3 regions of the Klebsiella sp. R445 genome follow, and region 2 is predicted to be linked to each of the others. Evidence: predicted binding sites of a transcription regulator. Region 2 holds the regulator's gene; each other region holds the start of a gene.
What was found. The regulator CRP, encoded in region 2, controls carbon source genes, mostly activating them, when cyclic AMP is high. The targets are predictions, from matches to a motif close to ATGTGANNNNNNTCACAT.

Region 1: the regulator CRP is predicted to act here: its motif matches at 1,395-1,412, upstream of ACMYSN_RS09065 (maltoporin).
Region 3: the regulator CRP is predicted to act here: its motif matches at 1,471-1,488, upstream of udp (uridine phosphorylase).

Annotation. Positions count from the first base shown of each region.
Region 1 is NZ_CP180446.1:1,945,449-1,948,731, reverse strand. Features, by position in the region: gene ACMYSN_RS09065 (maltoporin) at 33-1,304, opposite strand; gene ACMYSN_RS09060 (LacI family DNA-binding transcriptional regulator) at 1,574-2,647, shown strand; gene ACMYSN_RS09055 (type B 50S ribosomal protein L31) at 2,801-3,061, shown strand; gene ykgO (type B 50S ribosomal protein L36) at 3,064-3,204, shown strand; gene ACMYSN_RS09045 (GNAT family N-acetyltransferase) at 3,201-3,283, opposite strand, start outside.
Region 2 is NZ_CP180446.1:3,622,507-3,625,789, forward strand. Features, by position in the region: gene ACMYSN_RS16850 (YccS/YhfK family putative transporter) at 1-1,315, opposite strand, end outside; gene crp (cAMP-activated global transcriptional regulator CRP) at 1,368-2,000, opposite strand; gene ACMYSN_RS16860 (OsmC family protein) at 2,306-2,710, shown strand; gene ACMYSN_RS16865 (phosphoribulokinase) at 2,779-3,283, opposite strand, start outside.
Region 3 is NZ_CP180446.1:2,957,743-2,961,025, forward strand. Features, by position in the region: gene rmuC (DNA recombination protein RmuC) at 1-446, opposite strand, end outside; gene udp (uridine phosphorylase) at 586-1,347, opposite strand; gene ACMYSN_RS13835 (dienelactone hydrolase family protein) at 1,732-2,544, shown strand; gene ACMYSN_RS13840 (type 2 periplasmic-binding domain-containing protein) at 2,549-3,238, opposite strand.

The sequences.
Region 1 (3,283 bases), 1.7 Mb from region 2:
AGATAATACTGGTACAGAAAATAATATAACGATTACCACCAGGCTTCGACCTGGACCCCGAAGTTCCATGTATTGCTGGCAGTTTGATCTTCAAACGGTTTACCGTTCTCGGAATCATTAAGATACGACGCGAAAATACGTAATTCCGGGCGTGACATAAAGTCCGGACCATCGGCCAGGCCCAGCGCAATCGTGTATTTCTCGCCGGCTTGTTTGTAGGAGGTATTGTTCTTGTAGCTGTCTTTCTGGTAGAAACCGCCCACTTCGCCAATCAGGCGCACATAGTCTGTGAACTGATACTGGCCGCGCGCCACGAGCGAGAATAAGCGCGTTTTATCGGTGTAGTCGGTGATATCGTCGGCAGAGCCCCAGGTCAGCACATGGTTAATCGAGAATTTTTCGGTGATAGGGATCAGGCCGGTGTTGATGACGCGATAGCCGGTGGCATCGTTGACCTCGTTCCACATGTCATACCAACCGCCGCCCTGGGAGACCATATTCTGCGCCAACCCTTTGTTAGCGTACTGCAGCACCAGTTTGTTGTAGCCACCCAGCATATCCTGGCTGATTTCACCGGTCAGCATCACGCCGTTATCAGCGTCATACAGCCCGCCGTAGCTATCCTGTTTCTTGGTGGTGTTCGGCATAGCGTAGTCGATACCGAACTCCGTCCATGAGCCGGACCACGGTTTCCAGCCTGCATAGCGCAGGTCGATATAGTTAATATTGACGTCGTTGTCGCCGTCGACGCGATAATCGACATCGTTGGCGTCACCGCGGATCCAGGCCAGAGAAACGGCGCCCGGGCCTACGGTGTAGTTTTCGATACCGGCGCCGGAGCCGGAGATGTTCCAGTATTTGGTATCAATGATGTGCAGATCGTGACGTTGGTAGTAGCGTTTACCGCCCCAGATGACCGCATTAGGATCCCCTGGGATCAGGCCTTTGATCTGCAGGTTTAGCTGGCGCAGGCCAAATTCCGCATCGTCGTTGAGGGTCGATTCGTTATCGTTAGACCCGTCAGAGACCATGCTGACCATGCTGTCGAGATAGAAGCTGACATCATCCTTTTTATACACCTCTGAACCCAACTCCAGCTCGCCATAGGTATCGGATTCGTTACCCAGACGGCCAATTTTATTCTTTTGCCATTCGGCCTGGCTACCGTCACCGGAGACCCCAACTCCGGCTCGCAGATAACCATGAAAATCAATGCCAGGAACAGAGGCGGAAGCGGCCAGCACCGAGGGAGAAACCAGTGCAGCAGCTAACGCAACAGAAAGGGCGCGCAGCGTAGTGTTCATGTCAATCCTCTTATTGTTTTGTATTACGTTCACATTAATGCTGTCATGAAATGCCTAAATGTAAATCAAGGCAAATGAACGATCGCGATTGTGTGATAAACTGCAAATAAAATGGCGCAAATTGTTACGGTTGGTGAGAGTATTCACAATTTATTGTATTGTGAGCGTAATACTTTTTGCGTCGAATTATCGCAATGGAATGTTGAGGAGAGCGTTTTTTCAAATGGCCCCTGTTACAATCCAGGGATAACAACATAAGGAACCGGACCATGAAGTCTAAAAGCGCAACCTTAGAAGACGTTGCTCGTCATGCGGGCGTCTCTTATCAGACCGTGTCCAGGGTGCTCAATAAATCTGCCAATGTATCTGAAGCCACGCGCCACAAGGTGGAGAAATCCATTGAGTTGCTAAGGTATGTCCCGAACCGCCTCGCACAACAGCTGGTGGGAAAACAGAGTCGAACGGTGGGGCTGGTGACGATTTCACTCTCCCTGCACGCCCCTTCACAGGTTGCCGCAGCGGTAAAACGCTATGCGAATGTTGAAGGTTACCAGGTTCTGATTTCAATGATTGATGAGAGCGTCAATCAAAGTATCCAGGAATCCATCAATGAGCTGAAGTCTCAACTGGTTGATAAGGTCATTATCAACGTGCCTCTGGAGACCGAAGAGGCCCAGAAAATCGCGGCTGACAACGATGATATCGTCTGTCTTTTCCTGGATGTCGATCCCTACAGTTCGGTGTTCAACGTTTCGTTTAACCCGGCTGATGGCACCCGTGCGAGCGTCAAATATCTGTTTGAGATGGGGCATCGGGATATTGCGTTGTTGGCAGGCCCGGAGAGCTCCGTATCGGCAACGCTGCGCCTGAAAAGCTGGATGGAGACCCTGGAAGGATATGGTTTGCAGCCGGTCACGGTGATTCGCGGTAACTGGGATGCCCAGAGCGGTTATGCCGGGGCGTTGCAGATGCTGCGTGAGACGCCAAAATTCACCGCGGTACTGGTGGGAAATGACCAGATGGCGCTGGGCGTGCTGAGCGCGTTCCATCAGCATCAGGTGCCGATCCCCGGTGAAAAATCGGTGATTGGCTACGATGACACCTACGAAAGCTCCTTCTTCTACCCGGCGCTGACGACGGTGTCCCTGGACCTCGATTTGCAAGGCAAAGAGGCGGTGCGCCGCCTTCTCGATAGCGGGGATAGTGATACATCGCATACCTCGTCGATTTTGCCAGCCAGACTGGTGGTGCGTCACTCCACCGGGCCGAAAACCGATCAGGGGAAAAACCTGCAGGCGATCGCCGAACAGCTGCGCGCGCTTGCCCATCAGCTCAATCCGTAATCCATTACGGGCGGCTCACGCCGCCTGTTTTTCTGTTCTCTGGTTCTGCCTTTCTGTATTTGTCTGGATATCCCATAGCTTTATCAGGGTTGATCTTTGCGTTGGTGCGGCGTAACCTTATTGTTATGTTATAACATATCTATTGGGGTTAACATGAAAGCTAATATCCACCCGCATTACCGGACCGTGGTGTTCCACGACACCAGCGTGAATGAATATTTTAAAGTGGGATCGACGATTAAGACCGAGCGTGTGATTGAACTGGAGGGGGTGACCTATCCCTATGTCACCCTGGACGTGTCGTCAAAATCGCACCCGTATTACACCGGTAAACAGAAAGCCTTCAACAACGAAGGCAGTACGGCGCGTTTCCGCCAGCGTTTCGGCGGTTTTATTGATGCGAAAAGGAACTAACGATGCAGGTACTCAACTCGCTGCGTAGCGCCAAACAGCGCCACCCGGACTGCCAGATTGTGAAGCGCAAAGGGCGGTTGTACGTGATTTGTAAGAGCAACCCGCGCTTTAAAGCCGTACAGGGGCGCAAGAAGCGACGTTAATCTGCCGGCGCGCGGAAACTCTCCAGCGTATGACGCTGCTGGCCATCGGCGCTAAAGTTCTCGCTGGCCAGCCACCGTT
Region 2 (3,283 bases):
GAGTATAGCCATCGGGAACGTGAAAGTGCAGCGTCAGCCCGGCAATGGCGAGGCCTGCGAGGGTGCCGGCCGCCCGATGGACGATGCGCACTCGCGTCGCGCCGTAGCCGTTTTGGGTGACGAAAAGCACCGTCATTAAGATCCAGTAAGGCTTGGGAAGGTGCAGGGCGCTGCCCATCAGGCTGGCGGCAGTGAGCATCACGCAGATACGCGCTGCATTGCGCAGCGCCGGCGATTTCCATGAGAGATAGTGCTTTAGCGCAGGCAACAGCGGCAGGCGGCGTTCTTTATCTGCCATCAGGTTGCGGGCATACAGCGGGCGCTGGGTACGCAGCACGCGGGCGATGCGGCTAAAGTGCCAGGCACAGAATTGCCCGACCGGGTTGTCGGGGTGCTGCCAGGCAATTTTCTCCAGCGCGCCAATCTGCTTATCCATATGAAAGCGTTGCGGATAGCGATGGTACAGAATGTCGTCGGCCAGCACCCGCAAACGGGCGGCAACGGTTTGCGCGTTCCAGCGGATCACCGCCTCCGCGTGGCTACGCTCCACCAGCTTCTGGACTTCCTCAGGCTGATGCAGGCTGACGGAGATATGTTCCTGTAGATCCAGCGCCACCTGAAACGCCCGCAGCAGGCGCTTGTGATCGTTGCGCTGGTTCGCCGCCAGCATATGCATCTGCTGATAGCACTGGGTGATCAGGTCCACCACCTTTTGCTGGCGAGTGAGCAGCGGCGGGAGCGATGTCGCCGGGTCGATATGCTGAGTCAGCAGGCTGTATTTCGCTTCGCAGTAGTTAGCCAGCTCCCTGTAGAGCAGGCTCAGGGATTCACGTAGCGGCTGTTCACGCCAGAGCCAGAACCAGAACCAGCTAAACAATCCGTACCACAAGGTGCCGAGCGCGTAGATCAACAGCGGCTCCCAGATGGGCATGTTCCCGGCAAGGCTCAGGGTAAAGATGGCCGCAATCAGCGAGGCCGGGAGGAGTCTGGCATGGAGCGAGCTAATCTCTGCCGTCACGCCAAGCAGCAGCGCCAGGCCGCTAAGGATCAGGGGCAGCGGGATCTCCTGTTGCAGCAGTAGCTGGACCACCAGGCTACAGCCAGCAAACAGCGAGCCACCCACGATCAGGCGTTTGAAAAAGCGTTTGTGCGGGGTGTCCAGACCGGCGACGTTACAGCAGGCAGGCACTAAGGAGAACAGCAGACCCTGTTGCAGATGACCGAGGAGAAGACCGACCGCGACAGGCAAACACAACACCAGCGTTTGCCGCAGTGCATAGTTGACTTCCGGGTGGTAAATCAGCCTGCGCCACATCAGGGGGAGACAAAAACGGCGTATTGCGGGGGCAACACGCCGTTTTAACGACTTAACGCGTACCGTAAACGACGATAGTTTTACCGTGTGCGGAGATCAGATTCTGATCTTCCAGCATCTTCAGAATACGGCCGACGGTTTCACGAGAACAACCGACGATCTGACCAATTTCCTGGCGGGTAATTTTAATTTGCATACCATCAGGGTGGGTCATGGCATCCGGCTGTTTAGCCAGATTCAGCAGCGTCTGAGCGATACGACCGGTGACGTCGAGGAAGGCAAGGTTACCCACTTTTTCGGAGGTGACCTGCAGACGACGAGCCATCTGCGACGACAAGCGCATCAGAATATCCGGGTTAACCTGGATCAACTGACGGAATTTTTTGTAAGAGATTTCGGCCACTTCACATGCGGTTTTTGCACGTACCCAGGCGCTACGCTCCTGGCCTTCTTCAAACAAGCCTAATTCACCGATGAAATCGCCCTGGTTGAGGTAAGAGAGGATCATCTCTTTACCTTCTTCATCCTTGATGAGCACAGCCACAGAGCCTTTGACGATGTAGTACAACGTTTCTGCTTTTTCACCCTGGTGGATCAGCGTGCTTTTCGATGGGTACTTATGAATATGGCAATGAGACAAGAACCATTCGAGGGTAGGGTCTGTTTGCGGTTTGCCAAGCACCATGCGCGGTTATCCTCTGTTATAAGCTATCTCCGGGTGCCGACACTACACGGCATCCGGGCATGCAATCGTATTGTTTCCCTATGCCTGGGAAATGGCTGGTGATTTTTCTTCAGCCTGTAATGTGAACTCCTCTGCATACATGCAATACATTAATGTAATACTGTAGCATCCCGACTGTTTTAGCATAGCTTTTGCCGCATGTCTCCTGGTGTCTTGCTTCAGCATGATGTAGGTCGCCTTCCGTTGCGAGAATTGTTATGTGCGCGTAATCTGTCAGGAAAATTGCAACCTCGGAGTTAAATTTTATGCAAGCTCGTGTGAAATGGGTTGAAGGGTTAACCTTCATCGGAGAGTCCGCATCAGGTCACCAGATTCTGATGGACGGCAACTCCGGAGATAAAGCGCCAAGCCCGATGGAAATGGTGTTGATGGCGGCGGGCGGATGCAGCGCGATTGATGTTGTGTCTATTTTGCAGAAAGGGCGTCACGACGTGACCAACTGTGAGGTGAAGCTGACTTCTGAACGCCGGGAAGAGGCGCCGCGCCTGTTTACCCATATCAACATGCATTTCATTGTGACTGGCAAAGAGCTGAAGGATGCGGCGGTATCGCGTGCGGTGGATCTGTCGGCAGAGAAATATTGCTCGGTGGCGCTGATGCTGCAAAAAGCAGTCAACATCACCCACACCTATGAAGTCATTGAAGGCTAACTGACGGCCGGATAGTGCCAGGTAGCAGAGAACAACCCCAGTCGTTATACGTCCGGGGTTTTTTATGGCTAGTCGATCTTTCTGCCTTCCATCAGGCGCTCTACCAGCGGCGTCATGATCAGCTCCATCGCCAGACCCATTTTGCCCCCCGGAACCACCAGCGTATTGATATGCGAGATAAACGATCCCTGCAGCATCGCGAGCAGCCACGGGAAATCGATATCCTGCAGATTACGGAAGTGGATCACCACAAAACTTTCATCCAGTGAAGGGATGCCTTTCGCCGCAAACGGGTTCGAGGTATCGACGGTGGGGACTCGCTGGAAGTTGATATGGGTACGGGAAAACTGCGGGGTGATGAAGTTGATGTAGTCCTCCATCGAACGCACCACGGAATCCATTACCGCTTCACGGGAATGGCCGCGCTCGCTGGTATCCCGGATAAGTTTCTGGATCCATTCCAGATTGACAATCGGCACCACCCCGACCAGCAGGTCGACATTTTGCGCGACGTTGTACTGCGGGGTGACCACGCCGCCGTGCAGCCCTTCATAAAACAGGACGTCGGTCGGT
Region 3 (3,283 bases), 660 kb from region 2:
TGTTCACGCAACGGCGTCAGCAGGCCGTGCAGGCTCTGCCGGTTCTGTTCATCCACGCGGCGGTTGCTGTGTTCAAAAATGCGGTTTGCCAGGTTTTCAAACTGCTCGCTCAGGCGCTGCTCGCTGTTGACCATCTGGCGAATTTTATCTTCCGCATGCATGCGGGTAGATTCAAGACGAGTGGTGACCTCACGGAGGTCGGCCTCCAGCGAGCTGTTGATTTCACGCAGGCTGCGCAGCTCGTTGTTCAGCAGCTCGCACTCGTCGCGCCAGTGGGCCTCCTGTACCAGCTGCTGGCGCGCGGCGCTGAGCTCGATGTCCAGCTCACGACGCTCTTCAATCAGATCGGCACGGATTTGGTCGGCTCTGGCTTTGGTCGCCAGCCATCCAGCAACCAGCCCGACGGCCAGCGCCACGATGGCACTTATCATAATCGAGATATCCACAACGCCCCCTGCGGCAACGGCTTACGGCACAAAAATAGAATTGTGCTGTACAAACGTCCAGTTGAAAAGGAATTTCCTGCGAGGCGCTGCGCAAAAAAGAAAGGCCGGAAGATCCGGCCTGGCATTAAGAGAGGGGGAACTACAGCAGGCGGCGTGCCGCTTCCACCACGATTTTTACCGCGTGGCTTTCTGTTTTCTTCATGGTTTCAGCATTCGGAATTTCCTGCTGGGTACGGTTCACGATAACCCCGGCCACCATCCCGGCACGCAGGCCCTGGCTGGCGCACATGGTCAGCAGCGTCGCCGATTCCATTTCGTAGTTCATCACGCCCATTGACTGCCACTCTTCCATCGAGCCTTTGAAACGGTTGACGACACGACCTGAGAAGGTGTCGTAACGCTCCTGGCCTGGGTAGAAGGTATCAGACGATGCTGTTACGCCAATATGCGTGGTCGCGCCGATCGATTTCGCCGCTTCAACCAGCGCAGTGGTGCACGCAAAGTCAGCCACTGCCGGATATTCCATTGGTGCAAAGTGCAGGCTCGCGCCGTCAAGGCGCACGGATGCGGTGGTCACCAGCACGTCGCCGACATTGATGTGCGGCTGGATTGCGCCGGTGGTGCCGATACGCAGGAAAGTACGAACCCCCAGTTGAGCCAGTTCTTCAACGGCGATGGAGGTGGACGGGCCACCGATACCGGTGGAGCACACGATAACCGGCTTGCCATCAAGCTCGGCACGCCAGGAGGTAAATTCGCGATGAGATGCCAGCTTGACCGGCTTATCCATCAGCGCGGCGATCTTTTCCACACGCTCCGGATCGCCAGGGACGATAGCCAGCGTAGCCCCTTGTAAATCGTTTTTGGTGAGGCCGAGATGAAAAACATCAGACTTAGACATAAAAAACTCCTCTGTGGGTCGAATTATCAGCAGAAGCAAAACGGTACTTTACAGAAGCTATCCGCATAATTTTGTGATGCCAATCACTACAGGTGAAAATCATTGCAATGATTTTCCATTAAAAAGTGATAAACATCACATTAACAAGTTATATTCACCGTGCCTGAACAAAAGATAGCCTGTTTGAGGCAGTGTGGTTCGTTAACGTCCGATCGATAACGTCTATACCCGCCATACTTCAAGCTGCATAGGTGTTGGCTGCGCCCCAGTCAGTTACCAGTGTAAGCTCCTGGGGATTTACGGCCTTGCCGCCTTTATGCAACTTGCCGTATTTAGGGTCTATAGTTATCGGTGCGCTAATAATTAAAGGGTACGGAGAATACCATGACCACAACCAAGCAACCTGGCTTTGCGCCTGCAGCCACGCCGCATGCTTCTACCGCTGTTCATACCTCGGAGGAGAGCATTATCACTGGCGAAACGTCGATCCCGACTCAGGGAGAGAATATGCCGGCGTACCACGCTCGCCCGAAAAACGCTGATGGCCTGCTGCCGGTCGTTATCGTGGTGCAGGAGATTTTCGGCGTTCATGAACATATCCGCGACATTTGCCGCCGTCTGGCACAGGAAGGATATCTGGCGATCGCACCAGAACTCTACTTCCGCCAGGGCGATCCTAATGATTACACCGACATCCCCACGCTGTTCCAGGAACTGGTCAGCAAAGTGCCGGATGCTCAGGTACTGGCAGACCTCGACCATGTTGCCAGTTGGGCCGCGCGTCACGAAGGCGATGCCCATCGGCTGCTGATCACCGGCTTCTGCTGGGGCGGTCGTATCACCTGGCTGTATGCCGCACACAATCCGCAGCTGAAAGCGGCGGTGGCCTGGTACGGGAAACTGGTGGGCCAGAAAACCCTGAACACGCCGAATTATCCGGTGGATATCGCGGTCGATCTCAACGCGCCGGTTCTGGGACTGTACGGCGGCAAAGATGCCAGCATTCCGCAGGATACGGTGGAAACCATGCGTCAGGCGCTACGTGCCGCCAACGCCAAAGCGGAGATCATCGTCTACCCGGAAGCCGATCACGCCTTTAATGCCGATTATCGCGCCAGCTACCATGAAGAATCAGCCAAAGACGGCTGGCAGCGCATGCTGGCGTGGTTTGCCCAGTACGGTGGCAAACGCGCTTAAGCCGTTACCGGTTGCCGATATGGTGGTGAATCATATCGGCAATCGTACCGTCATCGAGCCACCTTGCCAGGCAATCACGGATAAAAGCATAGTGCTGGAGCCGGGTACGCGGTACGCAAATCGCCTGCTGTATCTGACTGAAGCTATCGGGCAGGACGCGAAACTGCGGGTATTGCTGTGCCACGCCGCAGAGCGGCTGACGAATGCCGGCAACCATATCACCCTCACCGCCGATAAACGCGCGGATCGCCTCCTGGGACGTGGCATACTGCCGCATCGTCGCCTGCTTTAAGGTTCGAATCAGATACAGCTCATAGGCTGCCCCTTTGCCGACGTTAATCGTCACCCCAGGCTTGTCCATCTCTTGCACAGAGCGAATCTCATTGTCATCTCTGACCATCAGGGTGCTTTCAATGGTGATATAGGGCCGGGTGAAGCACAGCGCGTCTTCCCGGGCGGGGTCTATCGCCAGGAAGGCAATATCCCACTGGTCCTGCAGGGCGGCTTCCACCACCTTTCCGGCCGTCGGCCAGGTGATAAAGCGCGCTTCGCGACCGCACTCAGCGGCCAGCTTGTTGGCGAGCGCGACGGAGATCCCACCCGGTGTGTTATCGGGCAATAAGGTGGCGAGAACCGGGTTCCCGAGGTTAATGGCAAAACGTAAAGTGCGCGTTGAGTCGTCGTGCCCGGTCATCGTTCGCTCCCGGAAATGGTTGGCTTACAGGATTGGCGTATATCA